Regions from separate parts of the Sphaerisporangium sp. NPDC005289 genome, predicted to be linked through region 2. Evidence: riboswitches for the same ligand, from Rfam matches in the RefSeq annotation. Region 2 holds a riboswitch; each other region holds the start of a gene.

Region 1 (6,117 bases), on a different contig from region 2:
TGACCCGCTCGGTGAGACCCTCGGGCGCCCACGGCAGCGGCGTGTAGGCGCCCATGCCGCCGGTGTTCGGGCCCTGGTCGCCGTCGTAGGCGCGCTTGAAGTCCTGGGCGGGCTGGAGCGCGACGGCCGTGGCGCCGTCGCACAGCGCGAACAGCGAGACCTCCGGGCCGTCGAGGTACTCCTCCACGACCACGCGTCCGCAGGCCGCCGCGTGGGCGAGCGCCTCGGCGCGGTCGGAGGTCACCACGACGCCCTTGCCCGCGGCGAGCCCGTCGTCCTTCACGACGTACGGAGCGCCGAACGCCTCCAGGGCGGCCTCGGTCTCCTCGGGGGTGACGCACACGCGGGCGCCCGCCGTCGGCACGCCGGCGGCCACCATGACGTCCTTGGCGAAGGCCTTGGAGCCCTCGATGAGCGCGGCCTCCTTCGACGGCCCGAAGCAGGGGATGCCCGCGGCGCGGACGGCGTCGGCGACGCCGGCCACCAGCGGCGCCTCGGGCCCGATGACGACGAGCTCGGCGCCGAGGCGCGTGGCCAGCGCCACGACCTGGCCGGGATCGGTGGGCACGACCGGGTGGAGCGTCGCCACCGCGGCGATGCCGGCGTTGCCGGGGGCACAGTGGAGGTCGGACACCGCGGGGTCCAGGGCGAGGGCGCGGCACAGGGCATGCTCGCGGCCGCCGCTTCCAATCACAAGAACGCGCACGTGGGGAGTCTACGGGGCGGGTCTGGGGTCGCCGGACGCCGCGCGTGTCGCCGCAGGTCGGGGCATGTAGGGGGGCGTCCGCCGGGAAAGAACGGCCGGTCTTAACAGGCCGGGCGGCGGCGTTTTGTGAACTTCCACATGATCGAGTGATCCCGTGGGGATGTAAGCTGTGGGCTGAAGCCTGCCTGTGGTAAGTTAGGGCGGCTTTGGGCCGTCTCTCGGGAGATTGGAGGTGGAATCGGGATGACATCTGGTGATCCCAGCAGTACGTGCTCGCGCACGTACGTCGTGCGCAAACCCGACCACTCCAATTCGGTGTCCGACTGAGAGCCACACGCCTGTTCTTTTCTGCGACGTTCGTCGTACTTTGATGCTTTCCGCGTGTGGGTTACTGAGGTCGGGCGGGAAGGGACCGCCATGCGCTCGTCCACCCTTTTCCAGCGGATCAACCTGCACCAGCGCACCACTCACGTGCGGTTCGGCGCCTCGGCGCCGGTCACCTCTCTGCGTCGTGAGCCGCTCAACGGCCGCTGCGTTCCGCCGAGTGACTCCCTTGTGCAGTACGGCGCGTACATCGCCGGCAAGCGTGTCCACGTGTCCGGCATCCCGGAGGCCGTGAGGCTGGTCCGCGAGCACAACGCCGCGTCGGAGACCGGCGGCGCCTACGTCTGGGTGGGGCTCCACGAGCCGGAGGCCCCCGAGGTCGAGTGGCTGGCCGAGGTCTTCGGGTTGCACCCCCTGGCCGTGGAGGACGCCATCAAGGCGCACCAGCGGCCGAAGGTCGAGCGTTACGGCGACTCGCTGTTCGTCGTGCTGAAGACCATCGCCTACCTCGACCACGATCAGCTGACCGCCTCCAGTGAGATCATCGCCAGCGGCGAGATCATGGTGTTCGTCGGCTCCGACTTCGTGGTCACCGTGCGCCACGGCGAGCACTGCCCGCTCGCGGACGTGCGCGGCCGTCTGGAGGACAAGCCCAAGCTGCTCTCCCGCGGCCCCTCCGGCGTCCTGCACGCCATCGCCGACCACGTCGTCGACCGCTACCTGTCGGTCGCCGACCAGATGCAGGCCGAGCTGGAGGAGGTCGAGGCGGCCGTCTTCGCCGACGTCAGCTCCCGCGACATCGGCCGCATCTACCAGCTCAAGCGCGAGATGATCGAGATGAAGCGCGCGGTCACGCCGCTCCAGACGCCGCTCGGGGCCCTGCCGCAGCGCCGCATGATCCCCTCCGAGATGCGCGAGTACTTCCGCGACGTCGTCGACCACCTCTCACGAGTCTGCGAGCAGGTCGAGTCGTCCAACGAGCTGTGCAACTCCATCCTGCAGGCGGCCCTGGCCAGGTCCAACGCCCTGGCGAACGAGGACATGCGCAAGATCTCCGCCTGGGTGGCCATCGTCTCCGTGCCCACGATGATCGCCGGCATCTACGGCATGAACTTCAAGCACATGCCCGAACTGAACGCCGTCTGGGGCTATCCCCTCGTCATCGGCGTCATGCTCGTCATCTGCTCCCTCCTCTACCGCGGCTTCCGCCGCAACAGCTGGCTCTGACCTGAGGGACGGTGTGCCGCCCGCCGTCCCCGCGCGTCCGGTCAGACGGGCCAGGTCTCCTGGCGCCAGGCGGCGTCCCAGAACATCCACTCGTAGCGCGAGGTGGTGACGAAGTGCTCCAGTGCGCGGGCGCGCTGGCCGCCGGTCGCCTCGGCGCCCGCGTGGTCGGCGAGGGAGACCACCCGGCGCACCACGCTCTGGAAGGTCTCGTCCCCGTAGGCGGCGATCCACCGGCGGTACAGCGGGTCGGGTGAGGACTCTTCCAGCAGCGCCTCGCCCACCCGGGCGTAGATCCAATAGCAGGGCAGCACCGCCGCGAGCCCGTCCAGGAACGACCCGCCGTACACGGTCGCCAGCAGGTAGCTGGTGTAGGCGCGCGTGGTCGGCCCGACCGGCTGCCCCGCGGCCTGCTCGGCCGACCCGCCGAGGTCGGCCATGAACGCCGCGTGCATCTCCTGCTCGGCGGCGATGGCCCCCACCGCGTCGCTCGCGAAGGCCCGCACGTCCTCCTCACGGGGCGCCTTGGCCGCGCACAGGGCCAGCGCGCGGGCGTAGTCCCGCAGGTAGTGCGAATCCTGCACGACGAAGTGCCGGAACGCCGCGCGCGGCAGCGTCCCGTCCACCAGCCCCCTGATGAACGGGTGGTCGAGGATGGCCTTGTACGTCGGCGCGATGGCCTCCCACAGCTCCTCGCTGTACGGCCGCGCCTGCGGAACGACGGATTCGGACGTCGTCATGTGACCAACTCCCTACGCCGGCATGACCCGGACAGGTTCCAGCGGTCTGCGGCCACCCAGCCGCACTCTCAGCCCGGTCCACCGGACTCCCGCGTCCACTCTCGGCTCGAGCCTAGACCGTCGAGGCCCCCCACCGGGAGTGCTCCTGCCTCCACTCCCTCGCGAGCTCGGCCAGCATCGTGTGGTCGTCGTCCAGATCGCCGCCGCTGTTCTCCCCGGTGATCGCGGTGAACCCGCCGGACGCCTTGGGGTGCCCGGCGTCGGCGGCCCGGCTGAACCAGGTGGCGGCCAGCCATTGATGCCCACGGCCCGCGTGGATCGCCGCGAGCCGGAAGGCGGCCTCTGCGTGGCCGTGGCGCCCGGCGAGCTGGTAGAAGAAAATGGCGAGGCTGATCTTGTTGCCCTCGGTCTCGTAAGCGGTCGCGTAGACGTACGCCAGTTCGGTCGCCGCCTTGCGCGGAGCCGGGTGCGCGCGCAGCCGCACCGCTTCGTCGTCCCCCGCCGCCGCGGCCTGGTGGAGCCAGTCGCGGGCCTCGGCGAGCCGGTCGTGGAGCAGGGTGATGACCCACAGACGCAGGCATGCCTGGGCGTCGCCGGCCTCGGCGTGCCGGACCAGCCGGGCACCGGTGCGGCCGAACCACCGTAGATAGCGCCGCATCGGTACCGAGATCGGCGGATCGGCCTTGCGGGGCGCCGGTGGAGGGCCCTCCACATGGGCGACGAGGTCAGGCGGCCATCCGATCGCTGGGGAGGGATCGGTGTGGACGGGTGCCGGTGGGCGGCTCTCCACATGGGCAACAGGGTCTGGCGGCCATCCGGGTACCGGGAAGGGCTCTGCGTGGAGGGGGGCCGGCGGAGGGCTCTCCACATGCGCAACGGGGTATGGCCACTCGAACACTGGGGCAGGCGCATGGGCGACGAGGTCAGATGGCCACCCGGGCGCTGCGAAGGGCTCGTTCTGTACGGGTGGGAAGCGGGGCGGTCCGAGCGGCGGCTCGATGGCCGGTGCGGCGGGAAACCCCGATGGGGCGAAGGCGCCCGGAAACTCGGTGAGGGAGGTCGCGGCAGGTGGGCCTGTCGGAGCGGGGGACGGAGACGGCTCGGCGCCGGTGGAGAGGGAAGGGCGTGCGGCGCACCAGCGGGAGTGCCAGTCTCCGAGGCCGCCGAAGGCCGTGACGTCCAGCCCTGTGTCCGCCGCGGCCCGGTGGCAGGCGCTCACGAACGACGCCACCCATGGCCAGGGGGGCAGCCCGTTGCGCTTGCCGGTGAGGATGTCGTGCGTGGTGCTCTCGGCCAGCTCTCTCGACCGCCGGCCGTCCTCGGCGGGCGCGTGAGACAGCCGGCGTAGTTCGGCGAGGGACGGCATGCCGGCCAGTTCCCGCAGGTCGTTCAGCCGGCCGATGAAGGCCGCCACGCCGGGGTGATGTCCAGTCATGCCCTCCGCCGAATGAGTGATCGACGATCTACGTCAGGTAATGGAGTCATGGTTGCACCAACCGGGGCAATCTGACGGCCGAACCTGAATTCCACCTTGTCCGGACGTGGCGCCGGATGTTCCGCTGGGAGAATCCGCAGGCCACCGAACTAATCCGAACAAATCCGGATGGATCCGGATAGGTAGGGATGGTCCCGGCGGAAGACATCCCGGCGACGGTGGGCGAGGAGCCGGGAAACGTCGGTCCCGGGCCATAGGCTCCGGAGTCGTCCGGAGATGTTTGGGTCGGTCGTGGCCCCGCGCGGCGTCCTCCATCGTTGGTTCGGCACCCCTTCACCCCGAGAGAGAGAAGTCGATGCTGTCCTACGCCACCGTCACCCGCGCCACCCGTACGGCCGGCGCGGGTGCCGAGCCCCCGCGCCGCGCGACGCCGCAGTCTCGCCAGGCACGGCTGGACGCCGAGCTCCTCGGGCTGTTGGTCACCACCTGGGCCGTCCGCACGGGGCGCATCCCTCCCGCGCGTCCGCCACAGCAGCTCACCGCCGAGGAACTGATCGAGTTCTGGTCCGACGACCACACCGCCGGCGGGAAGGCCCGATGAGCCAGGCCCCGCCGCCCCGACGTCCACGGAGCCCGCACCGATGCCCCCCGACCACCCCCTGACCCCCGCACCGGCGGCCGCCGCGCCGGTGACGGCCGCCGTACCGGTGACCGCCGCCATACCGGTGACCGCCGCCGCGCCGGAGGATCCGCCCGCCGCCTTGGCGCGGCTGGTCATCACCGCCCGGCCGTTCCGAGGCGAGTTGCAGGGCGAGTTGCACGCCCGCGTGCCCGCCCCCGCGACCCGCGGCGCGATCACCATGCTCGGATGCGTCGCCGTCGCAGCACTGCTGCTGCTCCTCGCCCCGGCGGTGCTGATGTACCTCGCCCCTCGCGCAGGTCTGTCTCCCGGTTGGGTCACGGCGCTGCTGGCGGGCGATCTCATCTGCGCCGCGATGTGGCTGCTGTTGAGAGGACGCGGCGCGACGCGAGCCGGCGGCAATGGGTGCCGGACGCCCCGCCCACGGAGAACACCCCAGGCGGCCCACTCAGACAGGGCCGCGGTGCAAACCACTCACGGCCGCCGCCAGCCCGGCCGCCTGCCCGCTCGCCCAGATCACCGGAATGACCGAACGTAGCGAGCCGGCTATGGCCTGGCGAGGGAGTCGGAGCGCCCCCTGGGGCGCGGAGGCGAGGACCTCCGCCTGTATCCACTCAACCTGAGCCGGAGCGCCTTGCTTCAGGGGACGAGGTGGAGGCGGGGGCGGTGGTCGTGGATGCCGAGGAGTTGGCGGACGCGGGGGAGGTGCCAGGCCAGCTGGGCGGCCAGTGCGGGCATGGTGAGGCCGGTCTCGGCGGAGGCCAGGTCGAACGCCTGGCGCAGCAGCACGGGGTGCTCCCCGGGGAAGCCGGTGATGGCCTCGTTGGCGAAGCCGGGCTGGTCGCGCAGGACGGCCAGGCGCTGGTAGGCACGGCCGGTCGAGGAGTCCGACAGCAGGCCGACCTCGCGGCAGCGGTACAGCAGCGAGTCGACCGAGACCCCCCAGGTGTTCTTGAGCTCGGTCAATTTGCGCAGGTCGAGGCGCCGGGGAAGCTCGGGGAGGATGCTGTCGCGGGGGGTGAGGAACTCGGCGGCGAAGGCGTCGGCC
Region 2 (6,117 bases):
CGTACGGCGCGCCGGCCGCGGGCCGGGCGGAGGGTCAGGCGGCGGGCGGGTACTCCGCCGGTCAGCCCGCGCACCGCTTCCCGCAGGGGGCGCCGGCTCACGAGGGTGAGCGCGGGCGCGGCGGCGCGCCGGCCGGCGGGCCGGACGACGACGCCACCGTCCTGCAGCAGTACGGCGCGGGAGGCGAGGCCCCGCCCACCGCGCCTTCGGGCGAGGGCCGGGGCAGGGCGTCGCGCGTGTACGGCAAGCCGCGCGCGGGGCAGGCGCCGGTGCGTCCGCTGCCCGGCACGCAGCCGCCCGGCGGGGGAAGCGGCTCGGGCGGCGACCAGCCGCCTCGTCCGCCTCGTCCTCCCCGGCGCATCGGCCGTCTGGTGCTCCGCGTCCTCGCGGTCGTGCTGGTGCTGCTGATCGTGCTCGCCGTCGGCGGGTTCTTCTGGATCAACTCCCGGCTCAACGTCGTGGACTCGCTCACCGACTACGCCGGGCGTCCGGCGGCCACCCCGGGCGAAGACTGGCTGCTGGTCGGCTCCGACAGCCGGGCCGGGCTGACGGCCGCCCAGCGCAAGAAGCTCGCCACCGGCCGGGCCGTCGGCAAGCGCACCGACACGATGATGCTCCTGCACGTGCCGGCCGGCAGCGGCCGGCCGACCCTGGTCAGCCTGCCCCGCGACTCGTTCGTGCCGATCGACGGGCACGGCAGCGACAAGCTGAACGCCGCCTACGCCTTCGGCGGCCCCAAACTGCTGGCCAAGACCGTGGAGAAGGTCACCGGCATCCGCCTCGACCACTACATGGAGATCGGGTTCGGCGGCTTCGTCGGCATCGTCGACGCGATCGGCGGGGTGAACATCTGCGTCAAGCAGAACATCAAGGACCCCAAGGCCGGCATCAACCTGAAGAAGGGCTGCCAGGACATGGAGGGCGGCACCGCGCTGGGCTTCGTCCGCACCCGGGCGACCGGCGCGATCCCCGACTTCGACCGCACCCAGCGCCAGCGGCAGTTCTTCTCGGCCGTGGTCAAGAAGGCCGCGAGCCCCGGCGTGCTGGTCAACCCCTTCCGCTCGGTGCCGCTGGCGATGGCCGCCACCGACTCGGTCGCCGTCGACGGCGGCACGGGCACCTTCGACCTGCTGTCGCTGGGGATGGCCATGAGCGGCGACCCGGTCGCCACCGCCGTCCCCATCGGCTCGCTGCCCACCATCAACGGCGCCGCGGTCGTCAAATGGGACACCCAGCGCGCGCTGCGGCTGTTCGGCTCCCTGGCCGAGGACAAGCCGGTGCCCAAGGACGTGCTCACCAAGTAGGCCCGCGGTGAGCGGCCGCGCGCGCCCGCCGGCCGCTCACCGGGCGGACCCTCGGTCAGCGGTTAGTGTGATGGCATGCCCGAGCTTCCCGAGGTGGAGTCGCTCGCCGAGTTCCTGCGCGAGCGGGCCGTCGGCCGCGTGGTCGCCGGTGTGGACGTGGTGGCCTTCCAGGCCCTGAAGACCGTGCGGCCGCCGGTCACCTCGCTCGGCGGTCTGGCGGTGACCGCCGTGGCCCGCCACGGCAAGTTCCTCGACCTCGACTGCGACGGGCTGCACTTCGTCACCCACCTGGCCCGCGGCGGCTGGCTGCGCTGGCGGGAGGATCTGTCGGGAGCCAGGCCGGTGCGTCCGGGCAAGGGGCCGCTGGCCGTGCGGCTGCGGTTCGCCCCCGAGGACGACGGCCGGGCGCCGGGCTTCGAGCTCACCGAGGCCGGCACCCAGAAGCGCCTGGCCGTCTACGTCGTCACCGATCCGGTCGAGGTGCCCGGCATCGCGAGCCTCGGCCCCGATCCGCTGGCGCCCGGCTTCACCCCCGACGTGCTCAAGGGCATCGTGAGCGGCAGCCGCACGCAGATCAAGGGGCTGCTGCGCGACCAGAAGATCATCGCGGGCATCGGCAACGCCTACTCCGACGAGGTGCTGCACGCGGCCAAGATGTCCCCCTTCAAGATCGCCGACTCGCTGAGCGACACCGCGGTCGCCGACCTGCACGAGGCGATCGTCACCACCCTGCGCGAGGCCGTCGAGCGGTCGCGCGGTCTGGCCGCCAAGGACCTCAAGACCGAGAAGAAGTCCGGCCTGCGGGTCCACGGGCGCGCCGGAGAGCCGTGCGAGGTGTGCGGGGACACGATCAGGGAGGTCTCCTTCGCCGACTCCTCCCTGCAGTACTGCCCGACCTGCCAGACCGGCGGCAAGCCGCTGGCCGACCGCAGGATGTCCCGGCTGCTCAAGTGAGGCGGCCTCGGCTCGTCCGGTGGGCCCGCTCGCCCCGGGGCCGTTCCCGCCGCGCGAGTGGTGGTCCCAGGTGGCCGGCCGCGCGGGGGCTCTGAGGTGTTTTGCGGTGCTTCGCCCGGTGCGCGAAGGGAAAACTTCCCGGCGTCACGGCGCGACAACCCTCCGTTAGCGGGCGGAAGGCTCGCGAAGCGGGGACAATGGTCGGCATGACCGTCCCAGAGATCCAGGCCGGGGCCGTGCCCGACGACGCCTACCTGCTCGACGTGCGCGAGCCCGACGAGTGGCAGGCGGGCCACGCCCCGACGGCCGTCCACATACCGCTCGGCACGCTGCAGCAGCGGGTCGAGGAGATCCCCGCCGGAGTCCCGGTGTACGTCGTGTGCCGCGTCGGCGGCCGGTCCGCCCAGGCCACCGCCTGGCTCAACCACGTGGGCCGCGAGGCCGTCAACGTCGGCGGCGGCATGCACTCGTGGGAGGCGGCCGGGCGTCCCATGGTCGCCGAGAACGGGGGGCAGCCCTACGTCGCCTGACGGCCGAATGTAATAATCGCGCAAAATACATAGCGCGGGAGCTCGGGCGTCACCGGGCTGAGAGGGCGGTTCCCAGCGAGGGCTGGGCGCGCCGCCGACCGCCGGAACCTGTCCGGGTAATGCCGGCGTAGGGAGCGTGCGATGACGTCCGCCGTCGATGAAGTCCCTCTGACCCTCGACGAGGCCCCTCCGAAGACCCTCGGATTCCTCGACCAGGGCGCCTTCTGGGCCAACCTCGGGGTGAGCCTGCTCGGCTTCTCCGGCGCCCTGTACCTTCTCGACCCGCTGGGCGGCGCACCGCTGAGCATGGTCGCGGCCGTGCTGGCCGCCGTGGTGGGCAGCCTGGTCGGCACCGTCATGGTGGGCCTGGCGGCCATCCCCGGCGCGCGCACGGGCGCGCCCGCGATGGTGCTGCTGCGCGGGCTGTTCGGGGCCCGGCTGTCGTACCTGCCGACCGTGCTGAACATCGTCCAGATGCTCGGCTGGGGGGCGTTCGAGCTGTGGGTGATCGCCAAAGGCGCGCGGGCCGTCTTCGGCGACTCCGTGCCGTACGCCGTGTGGGTACTGGTGGCCGGGGCGCTGACGATCGCCCTGACCATCCGCCCACTGGGCGCCATCCGCCTCCTGCGCCGCTTCGTGACGGCCGCCGTGGTCGTCGCGATGGTGTGGCTCGCGGTGGCGCTGCTGCGCGAGGCGCCGCACCTGGGCGGCGGGAGCTGGAACGCGTTCGCCCCCGCCGTGGACTACGTGATCGCGCTGTCGGTCTCCTGGGTCCCGGTCGCGGCGGACTACGCCCGGCACTCGCGGTCCGGGCGGGCGGCGTTCGCCGGGGTGGTCACCGGCTACACGATCGCCCAGGTGGCGTGCCTGGTGCTCGGCATCGTCGCCCTCGCCCTGGTCGGCAACGACCCTGAGCGGGTGTGGAACGCGTTCGTCGCGGTGCCGCTCGGCGCGCTGTTCTTCGGCGTCCTGGTGCTGCGGGAGGCCGACCAGTCGTTCGCCAACGTCTACTCCACGGCCATGTCCCTGCAGAACCTGCTGCCCCGGGTCGACCGGCGGGTCTTCTCGGTCGGAGTGGGCGTGCTGACGACCGGCGTCGCGCTGTTCGCCAACGTCAACTCCTACGGGGCCTTCCTCGGAGTGATCGGCGCGGTGTTCGTCCCGATGTTCGCCGTGCTCGTGGTCGACTACTTCGTGCTGGGCGGGGCCGCGCGGTGGGACACCTCGCAGGACGCGCCCTCCCGCTGGGCGATGCTCGTTCCATGGCTGCTCGGCTTCGTGGCGTACTGGGTGTTCACCGGAGCGGCCACGCTGGAGTGGTGGGACGAGCGCTGGGCGGCGCTCCGCGGACTGATCGGGTTCGAGCGGCAGCCGTGGATGAGCGCGGCGCTGGCCGCGTTCGTCGTCTCGGCGCTGGCGACGCTGCTGGTGAGCCTGCTGAGGCGGCGCGCCCGCGACGGCGCCGCCCTCACCGACGCGCCGGTGGCCCGGTAGCACCCGTCGCCTGGTCGTAGTCGGTGGCCCCGTCGTAGCCGGTCGCCGGCCTCGATCGAGTGCGCCTAGTCCGCCGCGGCCTCCAGGCGGAGCAGGACCTCCTTGGCGGCGGGGCCGCCGGCGTAACCTCCCGGCCGTCCCGGCGCCTCCAGCGCCCGGTGGCAGGGGACGATGACGCACACCGGGTTGGCCGTCAGGGCGTTGCCGATCGCGCGCAGCGCCTGCGGACGCCCGATGCGCTCGGCGATCTCGGGGTAGGTCGTCACGCGGCCGTAGGGCACGGCCATCGTCATCTGCAGCACCGTGCGGGCGAAGGGCGTGGCCAGCCGCAGGTCGACCGGAACGGTGAACGCGCGCAGCCTGCCGGAGAAGTAGGCGTCCAGCTCGCGCCGGACCGGGTCCAGGCGCCGCGGGTCGGGGCCGATGAACGTCCCGATCTCGCGGGAGACGCGGGCGAAGATGACGTGCTCGTTCTCGTAGCTGCACGCGACCACGCCGCGCGCGGTGACGGCGAGCGCGAGCGGCCCGACCGGCGTGTCGGTGGTGCCGAAGGCCACCTCGGGCGGGGTCTCGCCCACATAGCCGGGAGCGGTCACCCGCACCAGGGCCTCGAGATCCCCTGTCGTCATGGCCGTACCCCTCTCGCCTACCGGCAGCGTATCGGAGGGAGCCCTGCTCCCGGCCGTGCCGGAGGGAGTGGCGCCCATGTCATCGGCCGCTGCGCCGAATGCGATGATTCGCACATCGAAAGTGCCAAGGCGCGGGGGCAAAAACGGGCACGATGGGGGTCATGAGTGACGACAGGGGAGACAACCTCGATGACGGCTTTGCCCGCGCTGTCATCGCGAGCTCGCCCAATGCCGTCGTAACCCTCGATCGTGATCTTACCGTACTGATCTGGAACCCCGCGGCGGAGCGCCTGTTCGGCTGGTCCGCGGCCGAGATGACCGGGCGCCGGGCGCCGCTCGTGCCGGACGAGCTGGTGGCCGAGCACAACGCGGTGCTGGAACGGGTGCGCACCGGCGGCCCGGTCTCCCTGCGCACCAAGCGCCTGCGCTGCGACGGCTCGCTGCTGGACGTGGGCGTGGACATCAGTGCGCTGCGGTCGGAGGCCGGCGCGCTGCTCGGGTACGTGAGCGTCTACCACCCGGCGGAGAACGACGCGGTCGCCCGCGAGCGGGCCGCCCGCCGCGCGCGCCTCGTGCGGCGGCTCACCGACGTGGTGGGCGACATCAACGCCGAGCTGGAGCTGGAGCCGGTCCTGGACCGCATCGCCGCGAGCCTCACCGAGCTGACCGGGGCCGACGCGGGCGGCTTCGTGCTGATCGAGGACGAGCGGCTGCGGCTGGTGAGCACCCACGGCCTGCCGGAGCGGGTGAAGGGCGCGACCGCCGACCTGCACACCAGCCTGGTCGGCAAGCTGCTGCGCACCGGCAAGACCGTGCTGCTGGAGACCGGTGACCAGGCGGTGCTGGACGAGCTGATCTGGTCGGAGCTGCCCGGCCTGCACACCATCGCGCTCGGCGTCGCCGCGGTCGGCGGCCGGCCCTATGGGGCCCTGTACGCGCTGTTCGCCGAGCACAAGGCCGGCCACATCGAGCTGGAGCTGCTGGAGCTCCTCGCCGGGCACGCCGGCATCGCGCTCGCCAACGCCATGGCCTACCAGGACGCGGTGCGGCAGCGGGCGCACGAGCGCGCCGTCGTCGACGCCAGCGCGGACGGCATCGCCGTGCTCGACGGGGGCGGGCGGGTCACCCAGTGGAACCCCGCCGCGGAGGAGCTGACCGGCCTGACGGCGGCGGAGGTGATCGGCGTCCACCCGCCGTTCCCGCTGC
Region 3 (6,117 bases), on a different contig from region 2:
TGGCGCAGCTCGCGCACCGAGTGGTCGACGGCGGTGAAGTGGGCGACGGGCGTGAGCGTCGTCTCGTGGGCGAGCCGCTCGACGATCTCGACCGTGCGGTCGCGGGTGGAGCCGCCGGCGCCGTAGGTGACCGAGACGAACGTCGGGCGCAGCCGCTCGAGCTCGCGGATCGCGCGCCACAGCTGCCGCTCCCCCTCGTCGTTCTTCGGGGGCATGAACTCGAAGGAGAACGAGCGCCGCCCGGAGGCGAGCAGTTCCCGTACCGTCGGGACGCGGTCAGGACGGACGGATGGACGACCCAGAGCCATGGTGCCAAGGCTACAGGTCCGGACCGCCGCGCACCGATCGCCAACGTGCGCTGCCAAAGACGACCGCCGAAAGCGAGGCGGCCGACTGGCGCTCCACAGGCCGCTCGGCCGGCGGACATCACCGACACCGCTGGCCCCAGGGACATCACACGGACCGAGGGACCCAACGACATCGCACAGACGCTCGGCCGTCGGGCGTCGCACGGGGCGGCGAGCGACGGGCATCGCACAGAGCGTGCGGCGCGTGCCACAGCCCCACACCGATCATCGCTCGCGTGTCGGGTTCCCTTCCGGTGCCGCGGACCGGTGTCGGCAGCTCAGCGGAGTACCCCGGGCGTGCCACCGCCGGTCCATGGCGTGGGTCACACAAGGGGAGGCGAAGCGGCGGCCCGTTGTACGGCCGTTAATCTCAAAGCATGACCACTTCCTTCGCCCTGTCGGACGCGTTCCGTTCCGAGGTGGACCAGCGCCTGCGGGCGTTCGTCGACCGGCAGCGCCCCCTGGTCAGCGGCCCGGAGCTGAGCCCGCTTCTCGTGGCCGCCGAGGACTTCCTCGCCGGCGGCAAGCGGCTGCGCCCGGCCTTCTGCTACTGGGGCTGGCGCGGCGCGGGCGGAGGCGAGGACGCCGCCATCTTCACCGCCGCCGCCTCGCTGGAGCTCCTGCAGGCCAGCGCGCTCATCCACGACGACGTGATGGACGCCAGCGACATGCGCCGGGGCCGTCCGTCGGCGCACCGGCGGTTCCAGTCGCTGCACGAGGACTCGGAGTGGCAGGGGTCGGCGGAGCAGTTCGGCGAGGGCGCCGCGGTCCTGCTGGGAAGCCTGTTGCTGGTGTGGTCGGGCGAGATGTGGCGGACGAGCGGGCTGCCGGCCGAGGCGCTGGCCGCCGCCGAGCCGGTGCACGACCTGATGCGCACCGAGCTGATGTGCGGGCAGTACCTGGACCTGCTGGAGCAGGCGCACGGCCGCAGCACCTTCGAAAGCGCGCTGCGGGTCGCGCTGCACAAGAGCGGCAAGTACTCCGTCGAGCAGCCGCTGCGCCTCGGGCTGCTGATGGCCGCGCGGGCGCCCGAGCCGTGGATCGACCGGCTGTGCGTCGACTACGGGCAGAAGGTCGGCATCGCCTTCCAGCTCCGCGACGACGTGCTCGGCGTGTTCGGCGACCCCGCCGAGACCGGCAAGCCCGCCGGCGACGACCTTCGGGAGGGCAAGCGCACGATGCTGATCGCGCGCACGCTGTCGGAGGCGACGCCCGAGCAGGCCGCCGACGTGCGCCTGCTTCTCGGCGACCCCAAGCTGGAGCAGGACGGCGTCGAGCGGCTGCGCGCGATCATCGAGGACACCGGCGCCCTGGCGGCGAGCGAAGAGATGATCAAGCGCTATCTGGACGACGCGCTGACGTCCCTGGGGCGCGCGCCGATCACCGGCGAGGCGCGCGAGGCCCTGCACGAGCTCGCCGTGGCCGCGACGACCCGCCGCAGCTGACGACGGCCCCGCCAGGGGTCAGCCGGGCGTGAGGCGGCGGGCGAACTCGGCGGCGGCGGCTCCGGGGTCCTCCGCCTCGGTGATGGCGCGCACCACCACGACCCGGGTGACCCCGTACGACATGACCTCGTCCAGCGTGCCGAGGTCGATGCCGCCGATGCCGAACCACGGCCGATCGGCCGCCAGGGCCGCGGCGTGCTTCAGCAGCCCGGGGCCCGGAGCGAAACGGCCCGGCTTGGTGGGCGTCGGCCAGATCGGCCCGCAGCAGAAGTAGTCGACGCCCTCCTCGACCGCCGCGGCGGAGGCCTCGGCGTCGCTGTGGGTCGAGCGGCCGATCAGGACGTCCGGGCCGAGGATGTCGCGCGCGACCGCCACGGGCAGGTCGTCCTGGCCGAGGTGCAGCACGTCGGGGCGCGCGGCGTAGGCGATGTCGGCCCGGTCGTTGACGGCCAGCAACGCCCCGTGCCTGTCGCAGGCCGCGCGGAACACCTCCAGCAGCGCGAGCTCCTCGCGGGCCTCCAGACCCTTCTCGCGCAGTTGGACGATGTCCACGCCCGAGGCGAGGACGGCGTCCAGGAACTGGTCGAGATCGCCTTGGCGGCGGCGCCCGTCGGTGCAGAGGTAGAGCCTGGCGTCAGAAAGCGAGCGCCTGGGCACGCCTTTTCACCTCGGTGTGCCGACCGGCGACGATCGCGTCGATGGGGGCTCCCGGCAGGGAGTCGTCGGCGGTGAACAGCCACCGCAGGGCCTCGACGTCGTCGTAGCCGGAGTCGGACAGCACGGTGAGGGTGCCCGGCAGGCCCTTCACCACGTCGTCGCCGGCGATGAACTTCGCGGGGACCTCGGGCTCTGGGCCGCCGCGGCGGACGCCGATGAGCTTCTTGTCCTTCAGAAGCTGCTTGGCGCGCCCGGTGCTGAGCCCGAGCCGCCTGCCCACTTCCGTGAGGGGAAGCCACTCCCCCACCATTTGATCAGTCTCGCGGTCGATCTGTGCAACAGAAAGCGTCACGGAACCACAACTACCACGTCGCGCCTCTTCTCAAACACCCCGCAGGGGGTCACAAGCAGTCGCGCAAGGGTATCGAGGGGTCGATCGCCCGATCAACGTCGACTCTTTGCCCGCCCTCGACGATGCGGCGGCCCTGGACCAGGTCACGGGGACGGTCGACGGTGAGGATGGCGGCCAGCCGGTCGTCCGCGGTGAACCAGCACGCCGCCCACTTGCGGTCGGTCTCGGGGTCGCCGCGCAGCACCAGCCGGCCCCCGTCATGGTGGCCGGCGTACTGCACCATGCGGCCGAACTGCTCGGACCAGAAATAGGGCACCGGATCGTACACGGCGGACTGGCCGAGCAGGGTGGCCACCGCGGTCTCGGGGGCGTTCAGGGCGGTGTCCCAGTGCTCGACGCGCATGCGCCGCCCGAAGCGCCGCGACCACCAGTTGGCGCAGTCTCCGGCCGCGACGACACCCTCCATGGAGGTGCGCAGGTGCTCGTCGACCAGGACGCCGTTGTCGATCTCGACGTCCGAGCCGGCCAGCCAGGCGACGTTCGGGCGCACGCCGACGCCGGTGACCACGACGTCGGCCGGGATCCACGAGCCGTCCATCATGGTCAGCCCGCCGGGGTCGATCGAACCGACCATCGTGCCGAGTCGCAGGTCGATGCCCGCCTCGGCGTACCAGGAGGCGGTGCGGGCGCCGACCTCGGGCCCGAGGGCCACGGCCAGCGGTGACTCGGCGGCCTCGACGACGGTCACCTCGCAGCCGGCGCGGCGGGCCGCGGTGGCGACCTCGGCGCCGATCCACCCGGCGCCGACGATCGCGACGCGGCACTCGGGCACGAGCGCGGCGCGCAGGGCCAGGGAGTCGTCGATGGTGCGCAGCACGTGCTGGGTGCCCTCGCCGCGCAGCCGGACGGGGGTGGCGCCGGTGGCGATGACCAGGCCGTCGTACTCCAGTTCGCCCTCGGTGGTCTCCAGGGCGCCCTCGCGAAGCCCCTTGGCGGAGACGTTGGTGCGCAGATCGACGTCCAGCGCGCCGAGATCGGAGTCGACGACCGTCGAGTCCAGCTCGCCCAGCAGCACGGCCTTGGACAGCGGAGGCCGGTCGTACGGCCGATGGGCCTCCTCGCCGATCAGAGTGACGCGCCCTCGGTATCCGCGCGCCCGTAGCGCCTCGACACTGCGCACGCCGGCCAGTCCGGCCCCCACCACCACGACATGATTCACAACCTGACCCTAAGCGGCCAGGACGGTAACTCGCCAACGGCGATTTGGTAACAAATTGGCTCACTGTCCCATACGGGCAGTGATGAGACCACTCAAGCGGGTGGCGATGCCGTACCAGGGCGGAAACAGACCGCCTCTCCCGCTGTCCCCGGCCGCGCAGGGACGGGATTAGGCTGGGTCCACCACGCGCGGGAGTCCGGCGAAACCGGGCTGAGAGGAGGGCTGAGGGCCCTCGACCGCCACGAACCTGATCCGGGTCATGCCGGCGAAGGGAGCGGACTCAGATGCAGGTGTCGAACGCGCCCCCGGCCGACGCCGCGCGGCACGCCGACATGGTCGTCGTGGGCGGCGGCATCATCGGGCTCTCGATCGCCTGGCGCGCCGCCCGGCACGGGCGTTCCGTCGTCGTCGTCGACCCCGCGCCCGGCTCGGGCGCCTCGCACGCGGCGGCGGGGATGCTCGCCCCGGTCAGCGAGGTCGCCTACACCGAGGAGCCCCTGCTGCGGCTCGGCCTGGCCTCGCTGGCCCGCTGGCCGGCGTTCGCCGCCGAGCTGTCGGCGGAGTCGGGGGTGGACGTCGACCACCGCGGCGAGGGCACGCTCGACGTGGCCTTCGGCGCGGACGACCTGGCGGCGTTGTCCGAGGTGGCCGGCTTCCTGGAGAAGCTGTCGCTGCCCGTCCAGCGGCTCACCGGGCGGGAGTGCCGCCGTGCCGAGCCGATGCTCGCCCCCTCCGTCCGGGGCGGCATCCTGGTCGCCGGCGACGCCTGGGTGGATCCCCGCCGCGTCACGGCCGCGCTGCTCGCCGCGCTGGCGCGCCGCGGCGTGCCGGTGGTCGCCGACCGCGTGACGGGGCTGCTCTCCGCGGACGGGCCCGTGCGGGGGGTGCGGTGCGCGAGCGGCGCGGCGATCGGCGCCGGGCTGGTCGTCCTGGCGGCGGGGGCGTGGTCGGGCTCCCTTCCGGGCCTGCCCCCCGAGGTGCTCCCTCCGGTGCGCCCGGTCAAGGGGCAGATCATGCGGCTGCGCGGCGCTCCGGGGTTCCTCGGCCGGTGCGTGCGCGGCGTCGTGCACGGTTCGCGTGCCTACCTCGTGCCGCGCGGCGACGGCGAGATCGTGCTCGGCGCCACGCAGGAGGAGATGGGGTTCGACACCCGGGTGACCGCCGGGGCGCTGTGGGAGCTGCTGCGCGACGCCCGCGAGCTGGTGCCCGGGATCACCGAGCTGGAGGTGGTCGACCTGGCGGCGGGGCTGCGCCCGGGAACGCCGGACAACCTGCCGGTGATCGGCCCGAGCGGCGTGGACGGGCTGGTGCTGGCCACCGGCCACCACCGGGGCGGCGTCCTGCTGTGCCCGCTCACCGCCGAGCTGGTGGCCGGCGACCCCGACCCGGGGCTCGTCCCTCTCGCGGCGCTCTGCTCCCCTCTGCGCTTCACCGAGGCCCACCGATGAACGAAGGAGGAACGGGGCGCGCGCCCTGGCGGCGGCCAGGGCCCTCCCGCGCCCCGGAACGGCGATGAATGTGATGATCAACGGTGTGTCCTGCGACCTGCCCGCCGGGGCGACCGTCGCCCGGGCGGTCCAGGAGCTGACCTCGTCGGGCGCGGGCGTCGCGGTGGCGGTGAACGACGAGGTGGTGCGGCGCGGCGCGTGGCAGTCCACCACGCTCAGCGAGCACGACCGCGTCGAGGTGCTGACGGCGGTGCAAGGTGGCTGACCACGGCGCCGGCCCCGCGGCGGGACACGACATCGGCCGGAGCGGCGCCATCAGGGCGCCCGGGGACGACCTCGACCCCACCGGGGCGCACCCGGCGCCGGGGCACGACCTCGACGAGGCGGGAGACGCGCTGGTCATCGCCGGGGAGAAGTTCACCTCCCGGCTGATCATGGGGACGGGGGGCGCGCCCTCGCTGGACGTCCTGGACCAGGCGCTGGCCGCCTCCGCCACCGAGATCACCACGGTCGCCATGCGGCGCCTGGACCCGGCGGCCCGGGGGTCGGTGCTGGACGTGCTGCGCGGCCGGGGCGTCAAGGTGCTGCCCAACACGGCGGGCTGCTTCACCGCGGGCGAGGCCGTGCTGACCGCGCGCCTGGCGCGCGA

What was found. Region 2 has a riboswitch for thiamine pyrophosphate ahead of ABZT47_RS20285 (cytosine permease). Riboswitches for the same ligand answer to the same signal wherever they lie in the genome.
Region 1: it holds a riboswitch for thiamine pyrophosphate, as region 2 does, so the genes downstream of both, tenA (thiaminase II) here and ABZT47_RS20285 (cytosine permease) in region 2, are expected to answer to the same signal.
Region 3: it holds a riboswitch for thiamine pyrophosphate, as region 2 does, so the genes downstream of both, thiO (glycine oxidase ThiO) here and ABZT47_RS20285 (cytosine permease) in region 2, are expected to answer to the same signal.

The regions. Positions count from the first base shown of each region.
Region 1 covers NZ_JBEXGS010000009.1:52,493-58,609, reverse strand. The annotation lists gene purD (phosphoribosylamine--glycine ligase) at 1-706, opposite strand, end outside; gene corA (magnesium/cobalt transporter CorA) at 1,124-2,257, shown strand; gene tenA (thiaminase II) at 2,299-2,994, opposite strand; TPP riboswitch at 2,987-3,097, opposite strand; gene ABZT47_RS17580 (hypothetical protein) at 3,107-3,652, opposite strand; gene ABZT47_RS17575 (hypothetical protein) at 4,785-5,030, shown strand; gene ABZT47_RS17570 (hypothetical protein) at 5,071-5,607, shown strand; gene ABZT47_RS17565 (XRE family transcriptional regulator) at 5,709-6,117, opposite strand, start outside.
Region 2 covers NZ_JBEXGS010000011.1:43,975-50,091, forward strand. The annotation lists gene ABZT47_RS20270 (LCP family protein) at 1-1,304, shown strand, start outside; gene ABZT47_RS20275 (DNA-formamidopyrimidine glycosylase family protein) at 1,380-2,258, shown strand; gene ABZT47_RS20280 (rhodanese-like domain-containing protein) at 2,456-2,788, shown strand; TPP riboswitch at 2,813-2,939, shown strand; gene ABZT47_RS20285 (cytosine permease) at 2,930-4,282, shown strand; gene ABZT47_RS20290 (methylated-DNA--[protein]-cysteine S-methyltransferase) at 4,348-4,911, opposite strand; gene ABZT47_RS20295 (PAS domain S-box protein) at 5,073-6,117, shown strand, end outside.
Region 3 covers NZ_JBEXGS010000010.1:32,823-38,939, forward strand. The annotation lists gene metF (methylenetetrahydrofolate reductase [NAD(P)H]) at 1-308, opposite strand, end outside; gene ABZT47_RS18925 (polyprenyl synthetase family protein) at 725-1,792, shown strand; gene thiE (thiamine phosphate synthase) at 1,811-2,449, opposite strand; gene ABZT47_RS18935 (Rv2175c family DNA-binding protein) at 2,427-2,759, opposite strand; gene ABZT47_RS18940 (FAD-dependent oxidoreductase) at 2,851-4,020, opposite strand; TPP riboswitch at 4,199-4,311, shown strand; gene thiO (glycine oxidase ThiO) at 4,305-5,468, shown strand; gene thiS (sulfur carrier protein ThiS) at 5,533-5,733, shown strand; gene ABZT47_RS18955 (thiazole synthase) at 5,864-6,117, shown strand, end outside.